2 regions of the Pilosibacter rotomagensis genome follow, and region 1 is predicted to be linked to the other one. Evidence: riboswitches for the same ligand, from Rfam matches in the RefSeq annotation. Region 1 holds a riboswitch; the other holds the start of a gene.
The links. Region 1 has a riboswitch for thiamine pyrophosphate ahead of thiE (thiamine phosphate synthase). Riboswitches for the same ligand answer to the same signal wherever they lie in the genome.
Positions count from the first base shown of each region.

Region 2: linked by a shared signal. The riboswitch ahead of ACI3EW_RS01855 (TenA family protein) and the one ahead of thiE (thiamine phosphate synthase) in region 1 are both predicted to bind thiamine pyrophosphate.

Region 1 covers NZ_CM170323.1:1,326,905-1,334,739, forward strand. The annotation lists gene ACI3EW_RS05910 (PhnE/PtxC family ABC transporter permease) at 1-1,254, opposite strand, end outside; gene phnC (phosphonate ABC transporter ATP-binding protein) at 1,342-2,100, opposite strand; gene ACI3EW_RS05920 (phosphate/phosphite/phosphonate ABC transporter substrate-binding protein) at 2,150-3,250, opposite strand; TPP riboswitch at 3,886-3,993, shown strand; gene thiE (thiamine phosphate synthase) at 4,277-4,912, shown strand; gene thiD (bifunctional hydroxymethylpyrimidine kinase/phosphomethylpyrimidine kinase) at 5,126-5,935, shown strand; gene tenA (thiaminase II) at 5,932-6,594, shown strand; gene ACI3EW_RS05940 (ABC transporter ATP-binding protein) at 6,596-7,348, shown strand; gene ACI3EW_RS05945 (ABC transporter permease) at 7,417-7,835, shown strand, end outside.
Region 2 covers NZ_CM170323.1:402,560-410,394, forward strand. The annotation lists gene ACI3EW_RS01845 (LPD25 domain-containing protein) at 1-3,006, shown strand, start outside; gene ACI3EW_RS01850 (transposon-transfer assisting family protein) at 3,010-3,210, shown strand; TPP riboswitch at 3,419-3,518, shown strand; gene ACI3EW_RS01855 (TenA family protein) at 3,743-4,417, shown strand; gene thiD (bifunctional hydroxymethylpyrimidine kinase/phosphomethylpyrimidine kinase) at 4,414-5,217, shown strand; gene thiE (thiamine phosphate synthase) at 5,229-5,870, shown strand; gene ACI3EW_RS01870 (HAD family hydrolase) at 5,860-6,516, shown strand; gene ACI3EW_RS01875 (NUDIX hydrolase) at 6,519-7,004, shown strand; gene ACI3EW_RS01880 (cysteine-rich VLP domain-containing protein) at 7,160-7,531, opposite strand; gene ACI3EW_RS01885 (relaxase/mobilization nuclease domain-containing protein) at 7,528-7,835, opposite strand, start outside.

The sequences.
Region 1 (7,835 bases):
GCGCTTTGTGAGAAGTCCGATGCTGCAGACGGCTAACGTCAGGACACCTGTGAAGGCGCCGGGACCGGAGACCCGGATAAAGATCAGACCATAGATCAGAAACGGGATCGACCGGATCGCCATGATGATCAGGTTAAAGAAAAAAGCGGTCGGAGCAGGGACAAAGCGTCTTGTGTTGAGAAAGGCAAGGGGTGCGGCAAGGAAAGCACCGATGGCTGTTCCGACAATGGCAATGCAGATGGTCTCAAGAAGCAGATAGCCGAGCCCGTCTTTCTCTGTGGAGAAAAAGAAGGTCCAGTCCGGATGCGTGAGTCCGGCTGCCATACTTTTTAACGCCGCGGCACTTGTTCTTGATAAATCCGGCGGGGTCTGGGCCGCGAGGCAGAAGAGGAAGAGGGCGGTGAAACCGAAAAGGATCATCCGTCCAGAGACACAGGCTTTTTTAGACAAGGCTTTGCTGCCTGAAAAAAGTTCTGTAATCTGTCCGCTGTGGATCACAGCTGTAAAATACCGGTTTGCGTACTCGATGACACAGACGGTGAGAAAGAGCAGCAGCAGGATCGTTCCGACCTTGTGGAACTCCCGCCAGGAGATCTTTTCATTTAAGATCAGACCGATTCCGCCTGCCCCAACGTATCCGAGAATGGAGCTGTGCCGCACATTCGTCTCAAAGAGGTACAGGGCGTTTGTCAGAAACGCGGGCAAAATCTCCGGCAGGACGGCATGGATAAATGCCGGGAAACGGGCGCAGCCCATAGAGATAAGGGCCTGATAGGGGGCTATGTCCGCATGTTCCGCATCCTCGTAGGTGAGCTTTGTCATGATCGCAAAGGTGTAGAGCGTGATGGCGAAGGTTCCAGCAAAGGTTCCGAGTCCGAAGAGAAAGGTCGCGGCGAGCGCCAGGATCAGCGCCGGAAAAGACCGGAGTACCTGGATCAGGAGACGCAGCAAACACCTTGCCCAGGACGGAAAATGCAGGGATACAGCGCCGAAAGGGGAAACGATCAGCGCCAGAGCGGATCCTGTCACGGTACCAGTAACGGACATCTGGACTGTGTAAAAGAGAGGCAGCAGGATCTTCGGAAAAAAGGAGAGATCCGGCCGCATCATGTCGGCCGCCAGATCTGAAAGATGGGAGCTCCTTGAAATAAAAAGAGCCGGATCACATCCGGTGAAGGACGCGGCGGCGTAAAAGCAGAGAAGGAAGAGAATCCAGCCGGCAGGTTTTATATATTTTTTTCGATTTCTGTACATGGGTTGCTTCCTCCTCTGAAATGCTTCTCTGCAAGGATCCGTTGGGATGGATAAATGCATAAATAGCAGAGTTCTATTATTCATCACCTAAGATAGGTGGGCGTCTTCGAGACTGAGATAAATGTTTCTCAGGATTTCCTCATTCATTTCCGATGGCGTTCCATCAAAAACTACATTTCCGTCCTTCAGCCCGATGATCCGGTCGGAAAACTCCTGAGAAAATTCAAGGTTATGGCTGTTCATAAGAATCGTGACGCCATCCTTTTCCTGAATCTCCTTTAAAAGTGTCAGGATCTGCCGCCCGGTGACCGGATCCAAGGAGGCGGCGGGCTCATCAGCCAGCAGGATTTTTGGATGACGCATGAGGGCTCTCGCGATGGCGGCGCGCTGTTTCTGACCACCGGAGAGATTTTTTACCGGTTCTTCTGCTTTTTCCAAGAGTCCCACGCGGTCAAGAAATTTCAGTGCTTCTGCCCGGCGCTTTTTTCCATAGATTCCGAACACAGCGGGGAAAAATCCCATATCCGGCAGACAGGCAGTGAGCACATTTGCAAGGCAGGTGGAATTTTCCACGAGACAGAAATCCTGATAGATGGTGCCGATGGATCTCTTTACATTCTTCCTGGCAGTTCCGGACATGGACGATATGTTGCTGCCATCAAAAAGGACAGCCCCGTCCCCCGGCGTCTCCATGCCGTTTAAGATCCGGAACAGGGTGGTTTTTCCAGCTCCGGACGGACCGATCACGGAGACGAACTCGCCCTGAGGGATGGTAAAGGTTACATGGTCCAGGGCGCGTGTCCCGTTTTTAAATTGTTTTCCAATGTTCTGAAGAACGATTTCCATGAAGATACCTGCCTTACAAATAATGAATCAGTAAAAAATTGGGATCTGTTTAGTTCATAGACTTTAACATTTCCTGTGCGGCGCGTTCCCCGTCATAGTTCGCGTCATCGCCCCACTCGTAGCCGACCTGACTGAAGACTTTGATGATGTCTTTGCCTTCATCAGTTCCTGCGATCTCTATGAAGGAATCGCCGAGAGCCTGACGGAAGTCAGCATCCTGCATCAGTTCGGAAGTTTTGCTGTATGCGATCATATCGTTGTAGATTCCCTCTGTGACGCCGATGATGCCTGTCTGCTTTACCATATCATCAGTGCCGCCGAATTTCTCTTTCCAGTCCGGCGCATATTTTGTGCGGATATGGCCGTAGGAGACCATGAGGTCTGCCTGTCCGGAGGCGAGGCGGGCAAGGGAGGTGGTGTAGGAATCGGACTGGACCGCATTCGCGAGGTCAGCGATGGTCTTTCCGTAGCGCTCGTTTAACCATAAGGATGGATAAATGTAGCCGGACGCGGAGGTTGGTCCCATGACTGCCCAGGTGGCGCTGTTTAAGTCATCCCAGGTAAGTTCCTCGCCGTTGTTGACTTTTGCTAAGAGCTCCTGACCTTTTTCACTCGGTCCTGCGAGAATGATGGAGCGGTAATATGTGCTCATTTTGTCTGTGTTTTCCTCGATGGTGCCGTCGTTCCATTCCTTCGGATCTTCGGAGTCCTTATTGATGGCGTAGCGGAGAGCCGTCAGGAGAACGTCGCAGTCATCGGAGAACAGGACATAGTTTCCTCCGGAGATAAATCCGATATCAGCGCTTCCTGCGCTCAGTGCCTCACCGACAGCGGTGTAGCTTGTTCCGACGGTCATGTCGATGTCTTTGACATCGTAGCCTTTTTCAAGCAGTGTCTCTTTTAAAAGGTTCTCTAACGGCTCTGTTGCTGTCGTGATCGTATCTGCGTCCGCGTACGGGGAGAAAGCGATCTTTAAAGAATCGATGGATTTTGTCTCTGCGGAAGCGGCTGCTTCAGAAGTGCTTTCCGCAGAAGCGGCAGCTGTGGTCTCCCCTGTGGAAGCAGCCGGTGCGTCCGTTTTGGAAGAACATCCTGCAGTGAGTCCGAGGCAGAGTGCCAGGGAGAGAGCCGGTACAACAAATTTTTTCATAATATAATACCTCCATAGCCCGTCAGGGCAGAATATATTTTCTGCTGAAAGAATGGGACACCGGGAAATACGGTGAAATAGTTTCAATATCCGCTAATGGTCAGGACACTGTGAGAGCGTGATCGTTCCGAATAAGAAATAGAACGCATTCAGCTGCCATGAATCCTGGAGAAGCAGGCGGATAAAGAAAAAGGCATGCCTTCTGCAGCATACCGTAAAAATGACTTTCAGGCAGAATGCTGACAAGCCGCGGACATGGATCCGCGGCATGGGACGGTCGATCCTTTCTGGGATCCTCTCAGCCCGGAACACGGGCTCCCTCGCAATCTGGTCTTCGTCATCAAGTAATTGAATTGACCGCAGCACCAGGGCGCTCCCCCTCATGCTGCATTCCGTTAACCGATTTGGATTGTAGCACAGGAGATGGAAAAAGGCAAGAGAGGAAATTTCTGAAAGGCCGCCGGGAAAAAGCGATGGGCGGGGAACACAAGGCTGTAAGCAGGCTGCATGGAATACATGAAAAATATCGATGGATCCATGCAAAGTCCGCAGTCTTGAAATCATGTACGAAACCGGGTGCAAACTTGACTTTTCCGCTCGGAAAGTATATAGTAAATCTTGTCAGAAAAAAGAAAATAAACAGACCGGGGAGCCTGACGGATCAGGCTGAGAGTTGGCTGCATCGCCAAGACCCGTATACCTGATTTGGATCATGCCAACGTAGGAAGCTGCTGAAGAGAAAGAGTAGAAGTGGAGATACCTGCGGGTGTCTCCTTTTTTTACGCGAACAACGAGCCAAAGTCCGCGCTTGCGCGAGACCTTGGCGACTGTCGCGATAACAAGGGGAAACTCGCGAAGCGTGTTTTCACTTGTTATTACAGGAAATTCCGGGGAATTCCCTATTACACAAAAGGTACTGACGTGCCAATGCTGTGCACTCGCGCGAAGATGTAGATCGTCGCAAGCGGCCGCGCGAGGAGCGGGAATGTGCGAGGCGCGTTTCATGTATTGTAGGAGGTAGAAGATATGAACTGCAGACCGGAAGATATGCTGCTCTACGCGGTGACAGACCGCGCGTGGTTAAATGGTGAGACTCTGGAGAGCCAGGTGGAAAAGGCTTTAAAGGGCGGAGCAACCTTTGTTCAGCTGAGGGAAAAAGAGCTGGATGAGGAGATGTTTTTAGAAGAGGCGAAGAAGATCAAAAAGCTTTGTGCCGAATATCATGTTCCCTTTGTGATCAACGACAACGTGGATATCGCCCTTAAGGTGGACGCGGACGGCGTTCATGTGGGACAGAGCGATATGGAAGCGGGAAAAGTGAGAGAAAAGCTGGGACCGGATAAGATCATCGGTGTTTCCTGTAAGAATGTGGAGCAGGCGCTTCTCGCGAAAAAGCACGGGGCGGATTACCTCGGCGTCGGAGCGATGTATCCGACAGGAACAAAAAAGGACGCCACAGCGGTGACACCGGAGGCGCTTTCTGCGATCTGTCAGGCGGTGGATATCCCGGTAGTCGCCATCGGCGGGATCAATAAGGACCGCCTGGAGCCCCTTAAGGGAACCGGTGTGGATGGCGTCGCAGTCGTCAGCGCGATCTTTGCGGCAGAGGATATTGAGAAGGCGACACGAGAACTGAAAGAGGCGGTAAGAGAAATCTTATAATATAATTTTTTAAACACTACATTCAAACAAGCCAATAAGCCAGAAGAAAAATACTACTTGCCTGAAAATATGAATTCTAAATTCACAGAGCAGCAATTTTCCCTCTGGGTTTTGGAATAGATCAAGCGGAAAACATTTCCGCGGCGGCACATTGGGGGCACCACCTTGCGTCGCCTAATAAAAAGTTATTGATGCCTGAAAGGAGTTTTTATGATGAAGACAGCATTAACGATCGCTGGAAGCGATTCCAGCGGAGGCGCCGGCATCCAGGCCGATTTAAAGACGATGATCGCAAACGGAGTATACGGAATGAGCGCGATCACAGCACTGACGGCCCAGAACACGACCGGCGTCCAGGGGATTTTCGAGGTAACACCGGAATTCCTGGAACAGGAGATTGACAGCGTATTTACGGACATCCGTCCGGACGCGGTAAAGATTGGAATGGTTTCTTCTGCGGGACTGATCAAGTCCATCGCAAAGAAGCTTCATGAACACAAAGCAGAAAATATCGTTGTGGACTCGGTCATGGTGGCGACAAGCGGATCAAAGCTGATCAGCGACGATGCCATCGGCACATTAAAAGAATACCTGTTTCCGATGGCGGCAGTCCTGACCCCGAATATCCCGGAGACAGAGGTTTTATCAGGGATGGAAGTAAAGTCCGCCGAGGACATGATCGCGGCGGCAAAACAGATCAGTGAGACCTATCACTGCGCGGTCCTCTGTAAGGGCGGTCATCAGTTGAATGATGCCAACGACCTGTTATACCGCGACGGCAGCTACCGCTGGTTCAACGGTAAGCGTATCGACAACCCGAACACCCACGGAACCGGCTGCACCTTATCGAGTGCCATCGCCTCCAATCTGGCGAAGGGCTATGACCTCGATACGGCGGTGGAGCGCGCAAAGGCTTACATCTCCGGAGCGCTGGCAGCCATGCTGGATCTCGGACATGGATCCGGACCGATGGATCACGGATTTGATTTTCGCGGAAAAGGATTTGCGGAGGAACAGGTATGACGATGACAGAACGCCTTTTAGAGGCAACAAAGGAGATCTGGGCCGGCTATAACGAAACGCCTTTTGTAAAGGGAATCGCGGACGGCAGTCTGGATCATGAAAAATTCAAATATTATATGATACAGGATTATCTGTATCTTCTTGATTATACAAAGGTATTTTCCATCGGCACGGCGAAGGCGAAAAACCTCGACGCTATGCGCCTGTTCGCGGGTTATACCCATTCGATCCTGGACGGTGAGATGGATATCCACCGCGCGTACATGACGAGACTTGGAATCGCGAAGGAGGAGGCGGAGCAGACACCGGTCGCTCTTGATAATCTGTCCTATACCTCTTATATGCTTCGTGTCGCTTACGAGGAAGGAGAGGCGGAGGTCATGGCGGCAATCCTTTCCTGCGCGTTGAGCTATGAGTTTATCGCGAAGAAGATCCTTGCAGAGTATCCGGCTGCAGATAAGCATGAGTTCTATGGGGAATGGGTCAGCGGATATGCGTCCGATTCCTACCACGAGGACAATGAGGTGCTGGCAGACCTGATGAACCGCCTGACGGAGGACTATTCCGAAATGCGGAAACAGCATCTCGTGGACATCTTTACAGCATGCTCCCGCTACGAGGCGGCATTCTGGGATATGGCATGGGAAATGAGGCAGTAGGATGCTGAAATTTGACAATGTAAGCTTTCAATATGATGTGGAAGATTTCTCCATCATTGACCACCTTTCCTTCGATGTACAGGACGGGGAATTCGTGTCCGTCATCGGCGCTTCCGGCTGTGGTAAGAGTACGATCTTCCGGCTTGTGAACAAGCTCCTTCTGCCGGCTTCCGGCGAGATTCTGGTGGACGGAGAGTCCATTGAGAGGAAGAGAAACTACTGTGGATACATGCCGCAGCAGGATCTTTTATTTCCATGGCGGACCGTGAGGGAGAATCTCCTGCTGCCGATGGAGATCCGGGGCGGATATTCGAAAATGGAGATGAGAGAGAAAGCGGACGCGGCGCTCGAATCTGTTGGTCTTAAGGACTGGGGTGACAAGATGCCGAAGGAGCTTTCCGGCGGCATGCGTCAGAGAGCGGCGTTTGCGAGAACGGTGCTCACGGGTTCCGACCTTCTGCTCCTCGATGAGCCATTTTCAGCCCTCGATTACCTGACGAGGATCTCCATGCGGGAATGGCTTTTAGAGCAGTGGGAGAGGGAGAAAAAGACAGTCCTTTTTATCACGCACGATGTGGAGGAAGCGGTCTTTTTGTCCAGCCGGATCCTGGTTGTAGAGGAATCACCGATCACCCATCTGCGGTCCATTGATGTTCCGGCAGAATATCCGAGATCCAGGGACGAGCTTCGGAAACCGGAGATCCTGTCCTTGAAGGAGGAGCTGATCGGTATGCTGAGGAAGGAGACGTCATGAGTAAAAAGATGAAGAAGGATCATGCGCGGGTTCCTTCCGGGGCTTCGCACGGACAGACCCATAATTTTCTGAGTACAAACCTTCCGGCGGCGATTCTGGTGGCAGCTCTGCTGATCTTCTGGCAGGCGGCGGCTATGGGAATCGACGCGGCATATATCCTGCCGTCACCGACCCAGGTGGTGGTACGGCTCTGGGAGCTTAGAGGTCCGTTATTTAAGGCACACCTTCCGGCAACGATGTCGGTGGTGGGGATCGGACTTCTGATCTCCATTATTCTTGGCCTTGGTCTGGCCGTTCTGATGGATGCCAGCGAGACAGCGGAAAAGGCACTTTATCCGCTTATCATCGCGTCCCAGACGATCCCGACGACAGCTCTGGCACCGCTTTTTGTACTCTGGTTCGGATATACGATCTGGAGCAAGGTGCTTGTGACGGTGCTGATCACATTTTTCCCGATCACGATCACGGTATTCGACGGATTTAAGTC
Region 2 (7,835 bases), 920 kb from region 1:
AAGGCCATCAAGATACTGGCCCCAGCCCCGTTCAAGGCAAAAAAGGAAGTGCAAAAACTGGACGCACAGGGCAGGCCGGTGATGGGAAAGGACGGAAAGCCTGTTACCGAAGTAAAGGAAATACAGGTTCCGGCCTTTAAGATCGTTTCCGTCTTTGATGTGAGCCAGACCGAGGGGGAACCGCTGCCCTCTATCGGCGTGGAAGAACTGACCGGCAGCGTGGAACGCTACGGGGAATTTTTCAAGGCGCTGGAACAGACCTCCCCGGTTCCCATTGGTTTTGAGGACATTCCGGGCGGTTCCCACGGCTACTACCACCTGACGGAAAAGCGGATCGCCATTCAGGAGGGCATGAGCGAATTACAGACCCTAAAGACGGCTATCCACGAGATTGCCCATTCCAAGCTCCACGCCATCGACCCGGAAGCCCCGGCCATAGAGCAGGCCGACCGCCCCGACAGCCGCACCCGCGAGGTACAGGCCGAAAGCGTGGCCTATGCCGTCTGCCAGCACTACGGGCTGGACACCTCCGACTATTCCTTTGGCTATGTGGCCGGTTGGAGTTCCGGCAAGGACTTGAAAGAGCTGAAAGCCTCCCTTGAAACCATCCGGGCCACCGCCCATGAACTGATTACCACCATTGACGGCCACCTTGCCCAGCTTCAGAAAGAACGGCAGGCCCAGCAGGAACAGCCGCAGGCCGCGCCGCTGGAACAGGCCGCCGAGCAGCCAGACCCGGACAGCGTATTTTCCAAGCTGCCCCCGGAGCAACAGCAGGAAATGACCGACAGCGTAAAAGCCATGCTGCAAACCCTCATTGAAGCGGATTTGAAATCTACCGGCGAAGTGTCGCAGGGAGCCAAGGAGGCGGCGCAGGCGCAGGGCTTTACCATTGCCGGGGATGGAACGCTGGAACAGGCAGAAGCTCCGCAGGAGGCCGCCTACCGTCTGGAAAGCGGCGATTACCTGTATATCCAGACATCGGAAACCGGCTATGATTACACACTGTATGGCCCCGACTACAAGGAACTGGACGGAGGCCAGCTTGATAATCCCGACCTGTCCCTTGCGGAAGCCGGAAAAGAAATTCTTGCCATCCATGAGCTACCGGCTGGGGCAAGGGAACCCCTGACCGGCGACAGGCTGGACGGTTTTCTGGAAGCCGCTGAACAGGCCAACGCCATTCCCCGGCCGCAGGCGTGGAACGGGATCGACGGCCTTTTGAATGGAAAGCCGTTCATGCCGGAGGCGTCCCCGGCTGACCGGGCCACCGCCCTGATCGAGCTGGCAGAGAAAAACGCCCCGCGTTTGGGCAGCGAAGAACGGCAGTTGATCGTGGCCTATGCCGAGGCCGTGGGAGATACGGACAAGGTGATCGGGCTTATCAACCGCCTGTGTGAACAGGGCTATGAGCTGCAAAAGGGCCAGATGGATTCCTTTGTGAAAAGCGAGATCGAAAGTGAGATTGCCGTTGCCAACGCCCAGCGGCAGATCGCACAGAATCCGGCAGCGGAGCCGGTTGTCACGATCCTTTGGAGTGAAAGCCCCCATTTGAAAGACGGCCAGCAAATGCCGTTGCATGAAGCCGAGGCCGTTTTCAAAGAGCTGGACAGCGCCAGACGCCATGACCGGGAGCAGCCGGGTTATACGGGCCATTGGTACGATAAGACCAAGTTCCGCATTGATTTTACCATGCAGGGCCAGCCGGACAGCTACGAGGGACGGCAGGACTTTGGCGACGGGGACGGTTCCCTGATCCAGCATATCCGGGGCTACCACGAATACTACGCGCAGGATGAAAGCTGGAAAAACCATGTGCTGCACCATGAGGGGCCGGAGGCATGGGAGGCGGACAAGGCCCAGCGGGATATGTTGCTGCATGAGTTCGTCCCGTATATGGAGCTGCATTGCAATCTGGCCGCTATGGAGCAGGAGGCCCGGCGTCCCCTGCGATCCGGGGAAACCCTGACGCCGGAACAGACCGCTTATTTCAACGCGGTTTTAGACTATGTAAATGAGTGCCGCCCGCTTCTCAATCAGGGCCAGTACCACTTGCCGGAGCCGCCGCAGCTTGCCGACTTCGACCAGAGTTTGCAAGACTACAAAAAACAGATCGAGGCAGAGCTGGAACAGGAGGCCGCCGCTGCCGGGCTGACGGTGGAGGAATATGTTGCCTCTGATTATGAAGCACCAGCGCAGCCCAACTTTTCCATCTACCAAGTGCCGCCCGGCCCAGAGGGGCGCGACTTCCGCTATCGTTCCTATGAGGACTTGCAGGCGGACGGGCTTTCGGTGGACAGGAAGAATTATCAGCTTGTCTACACCGCGCCGCTGGACAAGGACACCACACTGGACGAGATTTACCGCCGCTTCAACATAGAACATCCCGCCGATTACAAGGGACATTCCCTCTCTACGGGGGATATTGTGGTGTTCCGGCAGGATGGGAAACAGACCGCCTATTATGTGGACGAGGGGGCCGACTACCGGCAGGTGCCGGAGTTTTTCGCCCAGCCGGAAAAGCAGCTCACGCCAGACGAGTGCATGACCGGCGAACAAATCCAGACGCCGAGAGGCCGTTTCTATCTGACCGACAGGAGTCGGGAACAGATGGAGGCCGCCGGGTATGGATTCCACCACCAGTCGGAGGACGGCAGGTATCTGATTATGGCAAACGGCACAAGGGCCTTTGCCATCCCCGCCCAGCAGGAAAGCCATATCAAGACGGCGGAAATGTCCACCGAACAGAACTACAACATGATCGACGGCATGATGAACAACGCCCCGTCTATGGAGGAACTGGAAGCAAGGGCAAAAGCCGGGGAACAGATTTCCCTTTTGGATGTGGCCGAGGCAGCCAAGGCGGAGGCCAAAAAGCCCAAGCAGACCCGAAAGACGACGCAGAAACAAAAGAAACCGTCCATCCGGGCGCAGCTTGCCGCCGCCAAGGAGGAACAGAAAAAGAAGCCCCCGGCGCGGGAAAAATCAAAAGAAATGGAGGTATGAGGAATGTATTTCACCGTGGAAGAAGAAAACCTGATCTGTCTGTACCACAACGCTGACCGCCGCAGGACGGCGGCAAATCTCCGGGCAGCTTTGCCGGACATGGACAAGGAAATGGCGGCGCTGGCCTGCCAGACCGCCGATAAGCTGGACGCCATGAGCGACGCCGACTTTGCGGCGCAGCAGTTCCACTTCACAGACGAATAAGCAAAACGCCGGGCGCGGGGGCTGTCAAAGCCTCTGCGTCCGGCGCTTCTTTTTTGTCCATTTTCCCGCATTTAGAACCCTGTTTTGAGGGGAACAGGATAACTTTATCCACCTGCCTGCCGACCATGCGGAAAAACCCTTGATTTCCGTGGACTTTTACCGCCCTAAATGCGTAGACTTGACTTTTGGGGACTTCTTAACTATAATAATACTCAAGCAGGGGGACTACCTTGTAGTTGAGAAGGTTAAAACCTGACCCTTTGAACCTGTTGGCTAATACCAACGCAGGGAGCTGAAGAATACAGATTCGTATTTTTTGGACATTCTCTGTTTTGGGAATGTCCTTTTTTAATTGAATAAGATATGATATGTGTTTGCGAGGGAACTGAACAAGTTGAAAAAGGTAAGACCTGACCTCTGGACCTGTCGGCTAATACCGGCGTAGGGAAGCAATTTCTTACGCTCGTATTGCGTCTGAAAGAGCTTCTAATTGTTTTAGAGGCTCTATTTTTTTATCTTAGGAGGATCAAACATGGCATTTATGAAAGACATCTTAACCCACAACATCCCCATTTGGGAAGAATGTGCAGCTACCCCATTTGTGCAGGAAGTGCAAACTGGAAAGCTACCTCTTGAAAAATTCAAGAGATATATGATTCAGGATAGTATCTATCTGAAAAACTATGCCCGCATATACGGAAAGGCAATTTTTCATGCTGCTACATTAAGAGAAATTCAGCTTTACTACTCCATGCTGAACTTTGTAAATGATACGGAATCGGAAGTGCGGCTGGATTATCTAAAGCAATTTTGCATAACAGATGATGATATTGAACTGATCGCCCCTTTGCCTGAAAATCAAAATTACATTGATTTCATGTTTGAGATTGCGTCACATGGAAAGAATGAAGAAATTTTAATGGCGGTTCTTCCCTGTATGTTAAGTTACAGCTATATATTCCGCAAACTGGCGTCTGTCCCCACAAGCAGAGAATCAAGATATTGGGACTTTATCAAAGATTATGCCGATGAACAATATGCAGAAAGCTGCAAAGAATGGTCTGCTTTTGCAGAGCATAAATGTGCTGGGTTATCAGAAGCAAATAAAAAGTATCTGGCTGATATTTTTGAGAAAGCAAGTTTGTTAGAACTTGCTTTTTGGAAGATGGCCTATCGGAACGAGAGAATGGAGGAAAATGCAAAATGAAAAAAGTATTGTCCATTGCCGGATCAGATTGCAGCGGAGGTGCAGGTATTCAGGCTGATTTGAAAACTTTTTCTGCTCACGGCGTATTTGGAATGAGTGTTATTGTTTCTGTTGTTGCAGAGAACACCAGCCGCGTTATCGACATCCAAGATATTACCCCGGATATGATTGAAAAACAGATTGACGCCGTATTTGAAGATATTGAAGTGGACGCAGTAAAAATCGGTATGCTTTCTACACCAGAATGTATGAAAGCGGTGGCAAAGAAACTATTACAATATAAGCCCCAAAATGTTGTAATCGACCCGGTTATGTATGCCAAAAATGGCTGCCCATTGATGAATCCTACGGCGGTTTCCACCTTGATAGATACAGTAATTCCACTTGCCGATGTACTTACTCCGAATATTCCAGAGGCAGAGAAAATAGCGGATATGCAGATTTCCACAGTTTCAGATATGGAGGCTGCCGCAAGAAAAATATATGCCATGGGTTGTAAGGCGATTGTTGTCAAGGGTGGACATCATATAGGAAATGCTGTTGATGTCCTATTTGATGGAGAAAATTTCTACCATTTTGAAACATCCCGCATTGATACGAAAAATACTCATGGGACAGGCTGTACCTTTTCTTCTGCAATCGCTTCCCAGCTTGCAAAGGGAAAAAGTGTTCCGCTTGCAGTCGAATCTGCAAAGGCATATGTCACAATGGCAATCGAACACTCTCTTGCGATTGGGAAAGGCTGTGGCCCGACGCACCATTTCTACGAATTGTATCAGCATGGTTTATCTAAAGAATAGGCAGGTGCAAAATGAACTTTGATTATACACTTTATCTTGTTACTGATCGTCAACTAATGAGCTGCGATAGCCTGACAGAAGCGGTGGAACAGGCAATTTTAGGAGGCTGCACAATGATACAACTCCGAGAAAAAGAATTGTCCTCATTAGAATTTTACAATCAGGCTGTTGCCGTGAAACAGGTTACGGATAAATACCATATTCCCCTTATCATAAACGACCGGATAGATATTGCAATGGCTGTGCAGGCTACGGGGGTACATATTGGACAGCATGATTTACCTGCGGCTGCCGTCCGCAAAGTAATTGGGGAAAATATGCTGTTGGGAGTATCCGCATCTTCCATTGCAGAAGCAATACAGGCACAACAGGATGGTGCAGATTATTTGGGAGTTGGCGCAATGTTCCCTACTGGAACTAAAACCGACGCTGATTCTGTATCAATGGAGGAATTACAGAAAATCCGCGCAGCCGTTTCTTTGCCGATAGTTGTTATTGGCGGTATCAATAAGGGAAATGCAGGGCGTTTCAAGCCCATGGGAATTGACGGGCTGGCTGTTGTATCTGCCATTATAGCGCAGTCTGATATAAAAGCTGCTGCTGCGGAACTGAAAGATTTATTTTGCGGAAAGGAAAAGAAAAATGGATTTTAATGCGGCAATCTTTGATTTAGATGGAACAATTCTGGATTCAATGGATGTATGGGAGCATATAGATATTCAGTTTTTGAAAAAGAGAAATCTTCCCGTCCCGGAAAATTATGTAACTGAAATATGTGCAAGGAGTTTTGAGGAAGCCGCACAATACACCATTGATCTTTTTGGATTGCAGGAAACGGTAGAGGGAATTATTGAGGAATGGAATAATATGGCGGTCGAGGAATACAGCAACCATGTCGGTCTGCTGCCCCATGCCCTTGATTATCTTCTGCGCTTAAAAGAACATGGAATAAAACTTGCAGTTGCTACGGGGTTGCCGGAAAAGCTCTATATGCCATGCTTAAAGAACAATTCGATTTTAGAATTATTTGACGCCTTATGTTCAACAGATGAGGTGCAGCGGGGAAAAGAATATTCGGATGTCTTTGAATTGGCTGCAAAAAAATTAGGGGTCGCACCTGAACACTGCATTGTGTTTGATGATGTACTTCCAGCAATTAAAAGCGCAAAGGCAGCCCGTATGTTAGTAGGTGGGATTTATGATAAGTATTCCGCAGATCAGCGTGCAGAGATAGAAAGGATTGCTGATATTTACTTACTTGATTTTCGGCAAGCACCGATCCCACACAAAGAGGCATGAAAATGGAAAAATGGGATTTATATAATGCAAAACGGGAAAAGTCTGGAATAACAGTGTGCCGTGGAGAAATCATACCCAAAGGGCTGTATCATTTATCTGTGAGTGCATGGATCGTCAATCAGCAGGGGCAGTATCTTTTATCACAGCGGCATCCGAAAAAGCAATACCCTCTTTATTGGGAATGTACGGGTGGTTCTGTACTTTCCGGGGAAACCAGCTTGCAAGGAGCAATCCGAGAGGTAAAAGAAGAATTAGGAATACTGCTTACTCCCGGAAGTGAAAAATTGATTTATCAGACCAGACGGGAAAATGTGCAGGATTTTTACGATGTTTGGCTGTTTCATAGGGATATAAAGATTGAAGAAATGCGTTTACAGGAAACAGAAGTTGTAGATGTTCAATGGGTAAGTTCAGATAAGTTATTTGAGATGTTTCGCCTGAAACAACTGCATCCCCTGATTACCTATGTAGAGCAGCTAATAGGCTGAAAAAACGCCGGGCGCGGAGGCTATCAAAGCCTCTGCGTCCGGCGCTTCTTTTTTGTCCATTTTCCCGCATTTAGAACCCCGTTTTGAGGGGAACAGGATAACTTTATCCACCTGCCTGCCGACCATGCGGAAAAACCCTTGATTTCCGTGGACTTTTACCGCCCTAAATGCGTAGACAGGAGGTATCTTTTCCGCTGGCGTTCCGCCTCTTTCTTCCGGCGCACCTGCACCGCGCAATCCGGGCAGTATTTGGCTCGGTTGGAGTTGGGTGTAAACGCCGCCCCGCAGACGGCGCAGCGTTTGATCTCGTCCCGGCCTTTGGTGATCTCGGCGCACAGGGCCGCGTCCAGCGGCAGGACGGCCACCTTGAACCACCGGCACAGCAGCGAATAGGAAATACTCTGCACACAGACACATTCCTCCCCATCGTCCAGCAGGAGGCAGTTCCCGTTACAGTAGTTGCAGCACTCATGGGTGAGCCTGCGGGCCTTGCGGTATTGGGGGTAACTCATTCTCGGTATGTTCATCGTTCCTGCGTATGCTCCTTTCCCGGCGCTGTCCGCAAAATGCTGTCTACATTCTGTTTGACAATGCCGTATTCTTTCAATTTCTGTTTCGCTTCGCTGTACTGTGCGGACAGCCGTTCCCGTTCTGCGTCCAGCTTTTTATACTCGGTTTTGAGGGCGTACAGGTTGGGGAGCTTTGTGACCCCGGCCTCTTTGAGCGCCTTTGCCGCCGCCTCATACAAGATCAGTTGGCTTTCATGCTGCCGCCGGAACGCGGCCTTGTCTTTGGCGTTTCGCAGTTCTAGCGCCACAGGCCGGAGCTGCT